3 regions of the Mesorhizobium sp. P160219 genome follow, and region 2 is predicted to be linked to each of the others. Evidence: predicted binding sites of a transcription regulator. Region 2 holds the regulator's gene; each other region holds the start of a gene.
What was found. Region 2 encodes LexA, which represses DNA repair genes until DNA is damaged. Its sites were predicted from a motif close to TGTTCNNNNTGTGTTCNG; they were not measured.
Positions count from the first base shown of each region.

Region 1: a site for LexA is predicted at 1,535-1,552, ahead of AC3EMP_RS06120 (putative DNA modification/repair radical SAM protein). Genes of this name have one in related genera too.
Region 3: a site for LexA is predicted at 1,827-1,844, ahead of AC3EMP_RS01535 (helicase-related protein). Genes of this name have one in related genera too.

Region 1 is NZ_JBYNWG010000001.1:1,216,040-1,220,675, forward strand. It holds gene AC3EMP_RS06115 (glutamine synthetase family protein) at 1-1,322, shown strand, start outside; gene AC3EMP_RS06120 (putative DNA modification/repair radical SAM protein) at 1,554-2,789, shown strand; gene AC3EMP_RS06125 (UdgX family uracil-DNA binding protein) at 2,792-4,258, shown strand; gene AC3EMP_RS06130 (glycerate kinase type-2 family protein) at 4,396-4,636, opposite strand, start outside.
Region 2 is NZ_JBYNWG010000001.1:4,351,502-4,356,137, reverse strand. It holds gene kynU (kynureninase) at 1-1,038, opposite strand, end outside; gene AC3EMP_RS21085 (GntR family transcriptional regulator) at 1,206-1,970, shown strand; gene lexA (transcriptional repressor LexA) at 2,176-2,958, shown strand; gene AC3EMP_RS21075 (ComEC/Rec2 family competence protein) at 2,952-4,636, opposite strand, start outside.
Region 3 is NZ_JBYNWG010000001.1:299,614-304,249, forward strand. It holds gene AC3EMP_RS01525 (acetyl-CoA C-acetyltransferase) at 1-450, shown strand, start outside; gene phbB (acetoacetyl-CoA reductase) at 580-1,305, shown strand; gene AC3EMP_RS01535 (helicase-related protein) at 2,000-4,636, shown strand, end outside.

The DNA.
Region 1 (4,636 bases), 3.1 Mb from region 2:
TCGAAGCCTTCGACATCGTCTTGACCGACGCCAACGGGGTCGGCCGCGGCAAGATCGTGCGCCGGCATGAGCTGAAAAGCATCTTCGAGGGCGGCCGCCACATGCCGATCTCGATCCTCGGCCTCGACATCACCGGGGAGGATGTGCACGAAACCGGGCTGATCTGGACGACTGGAGACGGCGATCTCAGGGCATGGCCGATCCCCGGCACGCTGGTGCCGCTTTACGGCACGAACCCGCCGCGCGGCCAGTTGCTGATGGCGATGTACCATCTCGAGGGACAGCCTATGTCGTCGGACCCACGGCTGGCGCTGGCCAGGCAGGTCGACATCTTGGCGGCCAAGGGCCTCTATCCCGCCGGCGCCTTCGAACTCGAATTTTTCCTGCTTGCCAATGAGCGTGACGCCGACGGCAAGGTAAAGCCGGCGGACGCCGTGCTCGACGGCCGCCGCTCGGCCAAGACGGAAGTCTATTCCGTCGACCATCTGCACGGCATGGAGCCGCTGTTTTCCGACATCTATGCCGCGGCTAAGGCGCAAGGCATTCCGGCCGAAACGGTGATTTCCGAATACGCGCCCGGCCAGTACGAGCTGACGCTGAATTACCGCAAGGATGTCATGCGGGCGGCCGACGACCTCGTCATGTTGAAGCGGCTGGTGCGGGCGCAGGCGCGCCGCCATGGTGTTACCGCCTGCTTCATGGCCAAGCCGATCGAAAAATATGCCGGCTCCGGCATGCATTTCCATGTTTCGCTGCAGGACAAGAACGGCCGCAACGTTTTTGCCGAAGCAGGCGGCGAAAGCTGGTCGCTGCCGCTGCTGCAGGGGCTCGGCGGGCTGATCCAGACCATGGCCGAATCGATGCTGGTGTTTGCGCCGCACGCCAATTCCTGGCGGCGCTTCGTCTCGCAGTCCTATGCGCCGGTGGCGCCGACCTGGGGCGTCAACAACCGTTCGGTGGCGCTGCGCGTGCCGGCCGGCGACGCCAAGAATCGGCGCATCGAGCACCGGCCGTCGGGCGTCGACGCCAATCCCTACCTGATCGCGGCAACGGTGCTGGCCGGCATCATCAAGGGTCTGGACGAAGGCCTCGACCCCGGCCCTGAAACCACTGGGAATGGCTATGAAGCCGCTGTCACGCGCACGACCATGCCGGTCGACTGGCGCGCCGCGATCGAGGCGGCGCGGGCCTCGAGCTTCCTGAAAGAGGCGCTTGGCGAGGATCTGCATCGCACCTTCGTGGCGATCAAGCAGTCGGAGTATCTGCGCGTCGCGCGTACGGTGAGCGAGCTGGACTACCACCTCTACCTGCACGAGGTCTGAGAGACCGTTTCGAAATTCTACTCCGGCGGCCATCGATGGTGGTTTCTGCGCTTCCGATGCTCACGGACCAAATGTCCGCTGCGCTTCGGTTCTCGAAACCACCACCATATGACTCGCCAGAGCGAATTTCGAAACGGTCTCTGATTGCCCTGACGGCGGGCGGCGATCACTTTTTCGCCGCCTGCATCAAATGAGGTGGCGCTGCAGCCTTCAAGAACATATCATGAACGGATGAGCGCGCCCACCGTCCGTGAAAAGCTGGCAATCCTGTCTGACGCCGCCAAATACGACGCCTCCTGTGCTTCGTCCGGCTCGGCGAAGAAGGATTCGCTCCAATCCGGCGGTATCGGCTCCACAGAAGGCATGGGCATCTGCCATTCCTACGCGCCGGATGGCCGCTGCATTTCGCTCCTGAAAATCCTGCTCACCAATTTCTGCATTTACGATTGCAGCTACTGCATCAACCGCTCGTCATCGAATGTGCGCCGCGCCCGCTTTAGCATCGACGAGGTGGTGAAGCTGACCATGGACTTTTATCGGCGCAACTACATCGAAGGCCTGTTCCTGTCCTCCGGCGTCATCCGTTCGCCCGACGAGACCATGGCCGAAATGGTGGAAGTGGCGCGGCGGCTGCGGCTGGACGAAAAATTCTCCGGCTATATTCATCTGAAGACCATTCCGGAAAGCTCGGCCGAACTGGTCGAGCAGGCCGGGCTCTACGCCGATCGGCTGTCTATCAACGTCGAACTGCCGACCGATGAGGGCGTCAAGAAACTGGCGCCGGAGAAGAAGCCGGAAACGATCCGGCTTTCCATGGCGAACCTGCGCCGGAAGATGGAGGAAAAGGCCGAGCCGACGCTGAGGACCAAGAAGCGCGAACGCTTTGCGCCCGGAGGTCAGTCGACGCAGATGATTGTCGGCGCCGACAAAACATCCGACGACGGCATTTTGCACACCAGCGCGCGGCTCTATGGCAGCTATCACCTGCGGCGCGTCTATTATTCCGCCTTCAGCCCAATCCCGGATTCGTCATCGTCGCTGCCGCTGCAAAAACCGCCGCTGATGCGCGAGCACCGGCTCTATCAGGCCGACTGGCTGATGCGTTTCTACGGCTTTTCGCAGCCGGAAATCCTCGCCGGCAGCAGCGACGGCATGCTCGATCTCGCCATTGACCCCAAGCTCGCCTGGGCTTTGCGCAATCGGGCGAGGTTTCCCGTCGACATCAACCGCGCCGATCGGGAAGCGCTGCTGCGGGTTCCGGGTCTGGGCACCAAGGTGGTGGCGAAGATCCTTGAAACCCGCCGCCACCGACGTATGCGGCTGGAAGATGTCGGACGGATCTGCCATTCGATCGCCAAGCTGAGGCCCTTCATCATCGCCGAAGGCTGGTCGCCGGGCGGACTCACCGACAAGACAGGCCTGCGCGATACGATCGTAAAGTCCTGCGAACAACTGTCGCTGTTTTGACCATGCAGCCGGCCCAGCTCGACCTTGCCCGATACACCGTCCGGCTAGCGAGCCAGACCGATTTCGCCGGTTGGCGCGATGCGGCACGGCGTCTGGCGCTGAATGAGGTCCGGCCTGAGGATATTAGTTGGGGTGTCGGGTCCGACGCCAATGATCCTCAAGATGCCTTGCCGGCGGTGCCAGAGGGCGCGCAGCTTACCGTCCCGCGCGAGTTCATCGCCCATGCAGAAACTGCCTTCTGCCACTCCGACCCCGGCCGGTTTGCCTTTCTCTACCGGATGCTTTGGCGCCTTCGCACCGAGCCGAAACTGCTGGCGATCGCATCCGATCCCGACACCAGGCGGCTCGAAGCCATGGAAAAGGCGGTGCGGCGCGACAGCCATAAGATGCATGCCTTCGTACGCTTCCGGAAGATCGGCGACGGCGAGAACGAGCGCTACGTCGCCTGGTTCGAGCCGGAGCATTTCATTGTCGAGCGCAACGCGGATTTCTTCGTCCGGCGGTTCACCGGCATGCGCTGGACCATCCTGACGCCCTATGCCTCCGCCGACTGGAACGGCGAAAGGCTGGCGATCGGGCCGGGTGCGGCCAAGGGCGATGCACCCGATCAGGACGACACCGAGGCGTTGTGGCTGACCTATTTCGAAAACATCTTCAACCCGGCGCGGCTCAAGGTGAAGGCGATGCAGAAGGAGATGCCGAAGAAATATTGGCGGAACCTTCCCGAGGCCTCGCTCATTCCAGATCTGATCGCAGGAGCGGACGAGGCCGCCAGGGATATGATTGCCAGACTGCCGACAATGCCGGCGCCGCACCACGCCAAGCTGCAGGCGAAACATTGGCCGAAGCGCGAGCCGGCCGAGGCGCCGGACGATGACGCCAACACCATTTCCGAGCTACGCGAAGCCGCGAAAGGCTGCCGCCGCTGCCCGTTGTGGCGCGACGCGACACAGACCGTGTTCGGCGAGGGGCCGGATGACGCCAAAGTGGTCTTCGTCGGCGAACAACCTGGCGATCAGGAAGATCTCGCCGGCAAACCTTTTATCGGGCCAGCGGGCAAAGTGTTCGATGCAATTCTCGATGACGCAGGCGTCGACCGGCAAAAAGTCTACGTCACCAACGCCGTCAAGCACTTCAAGTTCGAGCCGCGCGGCAAGCGCCGCATCCACTCGAAGCCAAATACCGGCGAAGTCCAGGCCTGCCGCTGGTGGATCGGCCGGGAGCTTGAGCTGATCAAGCCGGACCTCGCCGTGGCGCTTGGGGCAACGGCGGCGTTGTCGCTGCTGGGCAAGGCCATTGCCGTGACGAAAATGCGCGGCCAGTTGATCGAACGCGAGGATGGCTTGCGCGTGTTCATCACCATCCACCCGTCCTTTATCCTGCGCATTCACGAGCCGACGGACAAGGAGGCTGAGCGCGAGCGGTTCCTAAAGGATATGAAAGAGGTGAAGCGGCTGATGGGGTCGTGAGATGAGCGAAAGCCTCAGCGACATCGTCATCCGCGGGCGAACAAGGAGCTTCGCTCCTGCTTCGCCCAGGGATGACGAAGCTGAGTGGCTTCACGGTCGTGAATCCAACGTTGGAAACTTCGGCCGCCACGGCCGAATTAACTGATCAGGATTGCCCTCAGATCATTCACATTCGTACCCGTCGGCCCCGGCACGAACAGATCGCCGATCGCGTTGAACGCCGTCCAGGCATTGTTGCCGGCCAGCATCGCCTTGGCGCCGACGCCGGCGGCACGCATGCGCGAGACGGTCGAGCCATCGGCAAAGGCGCCGGCATTGTCTTCCGAGCCATCGATGCCGTCGGTATCGGCGGCCAGTGCATGAATACCTTCCGCGCCG
Region 2 (4,636 bases):
GAACGACACCTGGCTGCCGCGCTGGCTGCCGTCGCGCGGGCTTTCGAGTTCAAGGCCGTAGGCGCCGCATCTGGCTTCGACGAGCTGGATAAACAGGTCGGTCAGTGCGATGCTTTTTCTGCGCACCGCCGCCATGTCGACGTCGTTCCAGATATCGAGCGCGCCCTTGAGCGCCCGCATCGACAGCACCGGCTGCGTTCCGCACAGGAAGCGGCGGATGCCGCTGCCGACGGCAAAGCCCTGCTCGAAGGCAAAGGGCCGCGCATGGCCCCACCAGCCGCTGAGCGGCTGCCTGATATCACCATGGTGGCGCTCGGCCGCGTAGATGAAGGCCGGCGAGCCCGGGCCGCCATTGAGGTATTTGTAGGTGCAGCCGACAGCGAAATCGGCATTGGCACGGTCGAGTTCGACCGGCAAGGCGCCGGCGGTGTGGCAGAGGTCCCAGATGATCAGCGCGCCGGCGTCATGTGCCTTGCGCGTCAGCGCCGCCATGTCGCGCAACTGGCCGGATTTGTAGTTTACGTGGTTGACCAGGATGACGGCAACGCTGTCGTCGATCAGCTCCTCGATTGCGGCCGCGTCGACGCCCTCCAGCCGCAGCCGCGTTCCCGGCCGGGTCGAGGCGACGCCTTCGGCCATGTAGAGGTCGGTCGGGAAACTGTCGCCCTCGGCAACGATGGCCGACCGAGCCGGCCGCATGCCGAGCGCGGCGTGCAGCAGCTTGTAGATGTTGATCGAGGTTGTGTCGCAGACCACCGTCTGCCCGTCAGCCGCGCCGATCAGTCGTCCGAGCTGATCTCCCAGTTCCACCGGCATGTTGAACCAGCCAGCGGTGTTCCAGGCGCGAATGAGGTCGTGCGCCCATTCCTGCGTGGCGGCCTGCTGCAATTCGCTGAAGACGGCTGGTGACGCGGCACCCAGCGAATTGCCGTCGAGATAAATTACGCCTTGCGGCAAGACAAAGCGTTCACGCATGGAGCGCAGCGGATCGGCGGCATCCATTGCTTCGATTGCAGCGAGATCGGGTGTCGTGCTCATGATCCGGCGCCCCTCCATGGACAAACGCGCGCGGCGGAGCCTGCCGCCCAAACATGCCGGCGATCTTGAGTGGTCGCCCTTGAACTGTCAAACATTATATATAATTCACCCATTGAAAGGCTTTGATATATAATGATCCGCCGAGCGTTTATGACTGATGGATCACGATGCTGGATGACGAGCAGACCTCGAAGACGGAAGTGGCCTATCGCCTGCTCAGGCGCGATATTCTTGCGACCCGGCTGGCGCCTGCCGCGCCGTTGAAGCTGAGCACGTTGCGCAACACCTACGGCATCGGCTGGACGCCGTTGCGCGAGGCGCTGTCGCGGCTGGAGGCGGAACGGCTTGTGACCGCCATCAGCAACCGCGGGTTTGCGGTCGCTCCCGTCTCTCGGGCGGAGCTCGAGGATCTGGCGCGTGCGCGGCTGGTGGTCGAACTGCCCCTGCTGGTGGAATCGATCGAGAAAGGCGACCGTGAGTGGGAAGACGCGGTCGTTGCCGCCCACTATCGTCTCTCACGGTGCGGGTCTGTTCTCGACGATCCATCGGATGATGCGGTCGACGCGTGGTACGAAAAACACGATGCCTTCCATGCGGCCCTGCTCAGTGCCGCGACATCCAGCTGGCTGCAGCAGTTCAATGCGACGATTTCCGACCAATTGCATCGCCATCACCGCTTTCTGGGTCTGGCCCCGACGCTGCGCGCCGCCGCCGGCCGCACGGATGGACACCGGAAGGCCGTGGCGGCCCTGCGCGACGCCGTGGCGATCGAACACCATACCGCCCTGATGGAAGCGGCCCTCGATCGCGACGTCGAACGTGCGAAAACTCTGATGACCGCTCACATCGGCTACACGCTGCAGGTCTATGCCCAGAGCGAACCCGGCGCGGATGCTGCGCAGCCCCGTCCGAAAAGGAAGCGGCGATCGTAGCCGACGACGCAGGGCACTTTGTCTTCGTTTCACCCCGTTGCTGGCAACTGGGCGCAGGCGGCGCTCGCAGCGCCGAACGTTACGCTGAACAAAACGTCAACACATTCATTAAACTTTAAAAGGTTGCGGAACACAACTGGAACAGATAGTGTTTGTTCTGGGTTTGTTTTTTCTGATTCTGGTTTCAGAACCCTTGGGGGCCGCGATGCTGACGCGCAAACAACATGAGCTTCTGATGTTCATCCATGAACGCCTGAAGGAGAGCGGAATCCCGCCGTCCTTCGACGAGATGAAGGAAGCGCTCGACCTCGCCTCCAAGTCCGGCATCCACCGCCTGATCACGGCGCTTGAGGAGCGCGGTTTCATTCGCCGGCTGCCGAACCGGGCGCGCGCGCTGGAAGTGCTGCGGCTGCCCGACTCGATCGCACCAGGCCTCAATGCGGCGAGGAAGTTTTCGCCGAGCGTCATTCAGGGCAGTCTTGGTCAAACCGGCCAAGGGCAAGGCGGCCAAGGACAAGGCGCGTTGGGCCAAGGCGGTCTCGGCCGCCAGATCAAGCCGGGCTCGCCGTCGCGTTCGATGTCGGCCGGCAATGACGATGCCGTTTCCGCGATTTCAATCCCGGTTATGGGACGCATCGCCGCCGGCGTGCCGATCGACGCCATCCAGCATCAGACCCATTCGATCTCGGTGCCGCCCGATATGATCATGGGCGGCGAACACTACGCGCTCGAGGTCAAGGGCGATTCGATGATCGAGGCCGGCATTTTCGATGGCGACACGGTCATCATCCGCAATGCCGACACAGCCAGCCCCGGCGAGATCGTGGTGGCGTTGGTCGACGATGAGGAAGCGACCCTGAAACGCTTCCGCCGCAAGGGCGCCTCGATCGCCCTGGAAGCCGCCAACCCGGCCTACGAGACCCGCATTTTTGGACCGGACAGGGTGAAGGTGCAGGGCAAGCTTGTCGGATTGATCCGGCGCTACTGAGCCGGCTTGGGTTTGTACTTTTCACGCTGGTTGTAAGGCGGCAGGCCGCGCGCTTCGCGGGAGAAGCGGCGTTGCTCGTGCCAGGGGCGATACGGCTTGTCGACGGCGAAGCGGATGGTTGGCGCTGCAGCTGCCGATTGCGGATCGAAGAAGACGGCGGCGCTGCCGTCGCGGGCCAGCTGTTTCTTCGTCACGACCAGCACCAGCGGGTCGCGGCACGGATTGTAGGCGGTGGCGTCATCGATGACGATCAGGCTCGCGAAGGCACAGGCCGGCCGCGCCGTCTTGCGGTCTTTCGCAAGCGCTACAATGGCTCCGGAAGGGTGCCGGGCGATACAGAGATCGCCGGTGCAATAGAAGGGCGAGCCGGGCGGCAGATCGAGCGGATCGAGATCGAACCGCGTATCTGTTGACTCGAAAATCTCAGGTGGGATAATGGTTTCGGCCCGCAGCGCCCGTTTCCAATTGTCCGTGGTGAATTCGTTGGAGCGTTCGCGGTTGAGGGCGAGTTCGCCGCCACCGATCGGCATGGCCACCAGATGCGCATCCTCGGATATGAGCACGTCGGGCGTAAGCACCTGCGGCACCGTCAACAGGCCGGCCAGCGCGAAAGGCACGGCCGCCAACCTGAGCCAGGTGGTGGCCATGGTGGCGATGACGAGGGCGACCGCCACCAACAGCACCGAGCGGATGGAGATCAGCCCGACGGCGTCGACCGGCGAGCGCTCGGAAATCCAGGCCGATATAGCGATCATCGCCATCAGACCCTTGCCCATCACATAGAGGAACGGCCCGTCGGCGCCGAACGGCATCGCCAGTGCGCTGAGCACGGCAAAAGGCATGACGATCAACGAAACAATCGGCATCACGGCCAGATTGGCGATCAGGCTGAGCGGCGACACACGCTGAAAATGCCAGATGGCGAACAGCAAGGTTGCACTGCCGGCGATGATCGAGGTCATGGCGAGGCCGCCCATGGCCAGCGCGAATTTTCGCGACAGGAAGCCGACGAAGGAGCGCTTTGCCGGCGGCGTTCTCACCTTGTCGGCGCGGTAATCGGCCCAGCCGGCATAGGCGCCGACAAGGGCGGCGGTGGCAGCAAACGACATCTGGAAGCTGGGACCGACCACCTCGTGCGGCGACACCAGGATGACGGCAATGGCGGAGATCGCCAGATTGCGCATGGTGAGTGCGGCGCGATCAAACAGCACGGCGACAAGCATGACCGCCAGCATGATGAAGCTGCGCTCGGCGGCAACCACGACGCCTGAAATGACGAGATAGGCGGCGATGGAGACGAGTGCTGCCACTGCTGCATATTTCTTGACTGGGCGGCGCGAAGAGAAATCGGGAAACAGCGCAAAGGCGCCACGCAGCAACGCCATGATGGTGCCGGCAACCAGCGCCATGTGCAGGCCGGAGATGGAGATGATGTGGTAGATGCCGGTGCGCCGCATCGCTTCGTTGACCTCGTCCGGGATGCCGGCGCGCACCCCGACAATCAACGCCGCGGCAATCTCGCCTTCGGCGCCGCCGATTTTGCCCCTGATATGGTCGGCAATGTTTTCGCGCGCGTTCTCGATTGCCGAGGAGAGCCGCGCGGTCAGCGGCGGCGGTCCCTGCGTAGCAATGGTTTTCGGATTGCCGAGAAAGAAGCCGCTGCCGCCGATACCGGTGA
Region 3 (4,636 bases), 4.1 Mb from region 2:
GCCAACGCGTCGGGCATCAATGACGGCGCCGCCGGCGCGCTGCTGATGAGCGAGGCTGAAGCCACAAGGCGCGGCATCACCCCGCTGGTGCGCATCGCATCCTGGGCGACGGCCGGCGTCGATCCGGCGATCATGGGAACCGGACCTATTCCCGCCTCGAAGCGGGCGCTCGAGAAGGCCGGCTGGTCGGTCAAGGACCTCGACCTTGTCGAGGCCAATGAAGCCTTCGCCGCGCAGGCCTGCGCCGTCAACAAGGGCATGGGCTGGGATACGTCGATCGTCAACGTCAATGGCGGCGCCATCGCCATCGGCCATCCGATCGGCGCGTCGGGCGCCCGCGTCTTCAACACGCTGGTTTTCGAGATGCGCCGCCGCGGCGCCAAGAAGGGCCTTGCCACGCTGTGCATCGGCGGCGGCATGGGCGTCGCTCTGTGCGTGGAAGCGCTGTGAACAAGAAGTGAGTAGTGAATAGGGAGTAGTGAATAGGGAAGAAGGAGCAGCGCGGCGGGATATCGATCCCTACTCGCTATTCCCTACTCCCTATTCCCTTCTTCCGACCAAAGGGAGGAAGAACTTTCAATGACCAAAGTAGCGCTCGTCACCGGTGGATCGCGCGGCATCGGCGCCGCCATATCGATCGGCCTGAAGAATGCCGGTTACACCGTTGCCGCCAACTATGCCGGCAATGACGAGGCAGCGGGGAAGTTCAGCGCACAAACCGGCATCAAGGCCTACAAATGGTCGGTCGCCGACTACGACGCCTGTGCCGCCGGAATCAAACAGGTCGAGGCCGATCTCGGCCCGGTCTCGGTGCTGGTCAACAATGCCGGCATTACCCGCGACGCCATGTTCCACAAGCTGACGCGCGAGCAGTGGAAGGAAGTCATCGACACCAATCTGTCTGGGGTCTTCAACATGACGCATCCGCTGTGGGGCGGCATGCGCGACCGCAAATTCGGCCGCGTCATCACCATTTCCTCCATCAACGGCCAGAAAGGCCAGGCCGGCCAGGTCAACTATTCCGCCGCAAAGGCCGGCGACATCGGCTTCTCGAAGGCGCTGGCGCAGGAGGGCGCGCGCGCGGGCATCACAGTCAATGTCATCTGCCCCGGCTACATCGCCACCGAGATGGTCAAGGCGATCGACGAGAAGGTGCTGAATGAACGCATCATCCCGCAGATTCCGGTCGGCCGCCTCGGCGAACCGGAAGAGATCGCGCGTTGCGTCGTCTTCCTCGCTTCCGAAGACGCCGGCTTCATCACCGGTTCGACCATCACAGCCAATGGCGGCCAGTATTTCGCCTGAACGACAGCATTTCGCCCGGTAGGACGGGCCGGCTTATGGCCCGTTTTTTCATCGCCGGCCGGCGATGTTCCCGGGCTGCGCGCTAGACATTGACCCGTTCCGGCACGCAAAGATTAACGATTTCCAGGCGCCCTGTGCAAAACCCGGTTCGCAAGCTGTGAATTCTCGGTGGACAAGCTGTGGATAACACAACATGTTGGGGTGAACAAACCAGGAAAATCCCGCCATCGCTGATTCATAGCCGATTCGTTCCGGCTTTGAGCGCAACGTTAACGACCAAGGCCGAAAATCACCGGCAAATGGTTAAGGCCGATTAAGAAAATTCAACAATTTCATAATGTTGGCCGAGGCGTATCGGATCACGACGATGCCCCGCCGGCAAAGGTTAACGCCAATGGTCGCCTTGCAGGAATCGGGCCAGTTTCCGCGATTCAGCATATGGTGAGACTCAGGCTCGCAAAATCCACATGTAGCCGTGAACAAAAGCTGAATCTACCGGAGTCACTGATTCGTCGCCGATTCGTTCCAGACTCGTTCCAACTGTTAATTGAGACCTCAAAGACGAACCGTGGGATTGCCGGCCGGAACATTCCGCTTTCGCTTCGCGCCTGAAATCCCTATGTGTCGCCTGTCATACGCGCCACGCGAGGCGCGCTCCCGACAACACGATGCAGAAAGCCTCATCTCCAGGCCGATGAACATCCAGCCGAAACACACCGAGCCGCTGATCCTGTCGGGCCGCGACGTGACTGCCGTGCTGGGTCCGACCAACACCGGCAAGACCCATCTCGCCATCGAGCGCATGGTGGCGCATGAGAGCGGCATTATCGGCCTGCCGCTCCGCCTTCTGGCGCGCGAGGTCTATGCCCGCGTCTGCGAAAAGGTCGGCGCCCACAAGGTGGCGCTCATCACCGGCGAGGAAAAAATCCAGCCGCCCGGCGCGAAATATTCGGTCTGCACCGTCGAAGCCATGCCGCGCGAGACCGACGTTGCCTTCGTCGCCATCGACGAGGTGCAGCTCGCCGGCGACCTCGAGCGCGGCCACATCTTCACCGACCGTATCCTGCACCTACGCGGCCGCCAGGAAACGCTGCTGCTCGGCGCGGCCACCATGCATGGCATCCTGCAAAAGCTGCTGAGAGGCGTCTCGGTGGTGACGCGCCCTCGCCTGTCGCACCTGGCCTATGCCGGTTCGAAGAAATTGACCCGCCTGCCGCGGCGTACGGCCATCGTCGCCTTCTCCGCCGACGAGGTCTATGCCATCGCTGAGCTGATCCGCCGCCAGCAAGGAGGAGCGGCGGTCGTGCTCGGCGCGCTGTCGCCCCGCACCCGCAACGCCCAGGTGGCAATGTTCCAGGCAGGCGACGTCGACTATCTCGTCGCCACCGACGCCATCGGCATGGGCCTCAACCTTGATCTCGATCATGTCGCCTTCGCCCAGAACCGCAAATTCGACGGCTACCAATACCGCAACCTGACGGCGGCCGAGCTCGGCCAGATCGCCGGCCGCGCCGGCCGGCATCTGCGCGACGGCACCTTCGGCGTCACCGGCCAGGTCGATCCGCTGGACGAGGAACTGGTCAAGCGCATCGAGGGGCACGAGTTCGATCCGGTGAAGGTGCTGCAATGGCGCACCGCGCATTTCGACTTCGCCAGCCTCGACGCGCTGAAGCGCTCGATCGAAACCAACGCGCCGGTCGAAGGCCTGACGCGCGCGCTGCCGGCGGTCGATGCGCAGGCGCTCGAACATCTCTCCCGCGACGAGGACATCCGCGCGCTGGCTACCAATGCCAAGCGCGTGGCGCTGCTGTGGGAAGCCTGCGCGTTGCCGGACTACCGCAAGATCGCGCCGGCCCAGCACTCCGACCTGATCGCTTCTATCTACACCGACCTCGCCAAACACGGCCATGTCGACGAGAACTACATGGCCGAGCAGGTGCGCCGCGCCGATACGACCGAGGGGGACATCGACACGCTGTCGCACCGCATTGCGCAGATCCGCACCTGGACATTCGTGTCCAACCGGCCGGGCTGGCTGGCCGATCAGGCACACTGGCGGGAAAAGACGCGCGAAATCGAAGACAGATTGTCGGATGCGCTGCATGAGCGGTTGACGAAACGGTTTGTAGACCGCAGGACTTCCGTCCTCATGCGGCGCCTTAGAGAAAATACAATGCCTGAAGCCGAAATCAGTCCTACCGGAACCGTCCTTGTCGAAGGCCATCATGTCGGCGAGTTGCAAGGGTTCCGCTTCACCGCCGACCAGAGCGCCGGCGGCGAAGACGCCAAGGCCGTGCGTACGGCAGCGCAAAAAGCGCTGGCCGCCGAGTTCGAGGCGCGTGCCGAACGCTTCGGCGCCTGCGCCAATGGCGACCTTGCGCTCGGCTCCGACGGCACGCTGCGCTGGATCGGCGCGCCGATCGGCACGCTGGTTGCCGGCGAGGACGCGCTGAAGCCGCGCCTGGTGCTTTTGGCCGACGAGCAGTTGACCGGCCCCGCCCGAGACAAGGTCGCCGCGCGCGCCGAGCGTTTCGTCAATTTCCAGATCGAGTCGCTGCTGAAGCCGCTGGTCGACTTGAAGAATGCCGAGCAGATCGCCGGCATCGGCCGTGGCATCGCCTTCCAGCTCGTCGAGCATTTCGGCCTCATCAACCGCCGCGACATCGCCGAGGAAATGAAGTCGCTCGACCAGGAGGGTCGCGCCGCCTTGCGTCGGCTCGGTGTGCGCTTCGGCGCCTACCACGTCTTCGTGCCGGCGCTGATCAAGCCGGCGCCCGCCGGACTGATTACGCTGTTGTGGGCGCTGAAGAACGACGGCAAGGACAAGCCGGGCTTTGGCGACGTGGTGCACGCACTGGCTTCCGGCCGCACCTCGGTGGTCATCGATCCTGCTTTCGACAAGAGCTTCTACAAGCTTGCCGGCTACCGCAATCTCGGCCGCCGCGCCGTGCGCATCGACATTCTGGAACGGCTGGCCGACCTGATCCGGCCTGCGACCAACTGGAAGCCCGGTCTGGGACAGCGCCCGGACGGCGCCTATGACGGCCAGTCCTTCATGGTGACGCCGCCGATGATGTCCATCCTCGGCGCCACCGCCGACGACATGGAAGAGATTCTGAAGGGCCTCGGCTATCGCGCCGAGCCGAAACCACCGGCAGAGGTGAAGGCGCGGCTCGAAGCGCAGGACAATGCCGCGCGGGAAGCGGCTGCGGCAAAACTGGCTGCGGACGCGGCTGCAAAAGCCGAACAGGCCAAGGCGGCGGAAGCCGCTGCAAGAGAAGCTGTCGCTGAAGCGCCGGCCGTTGGATCGGAGCCGGATGCGGTTGCCGCC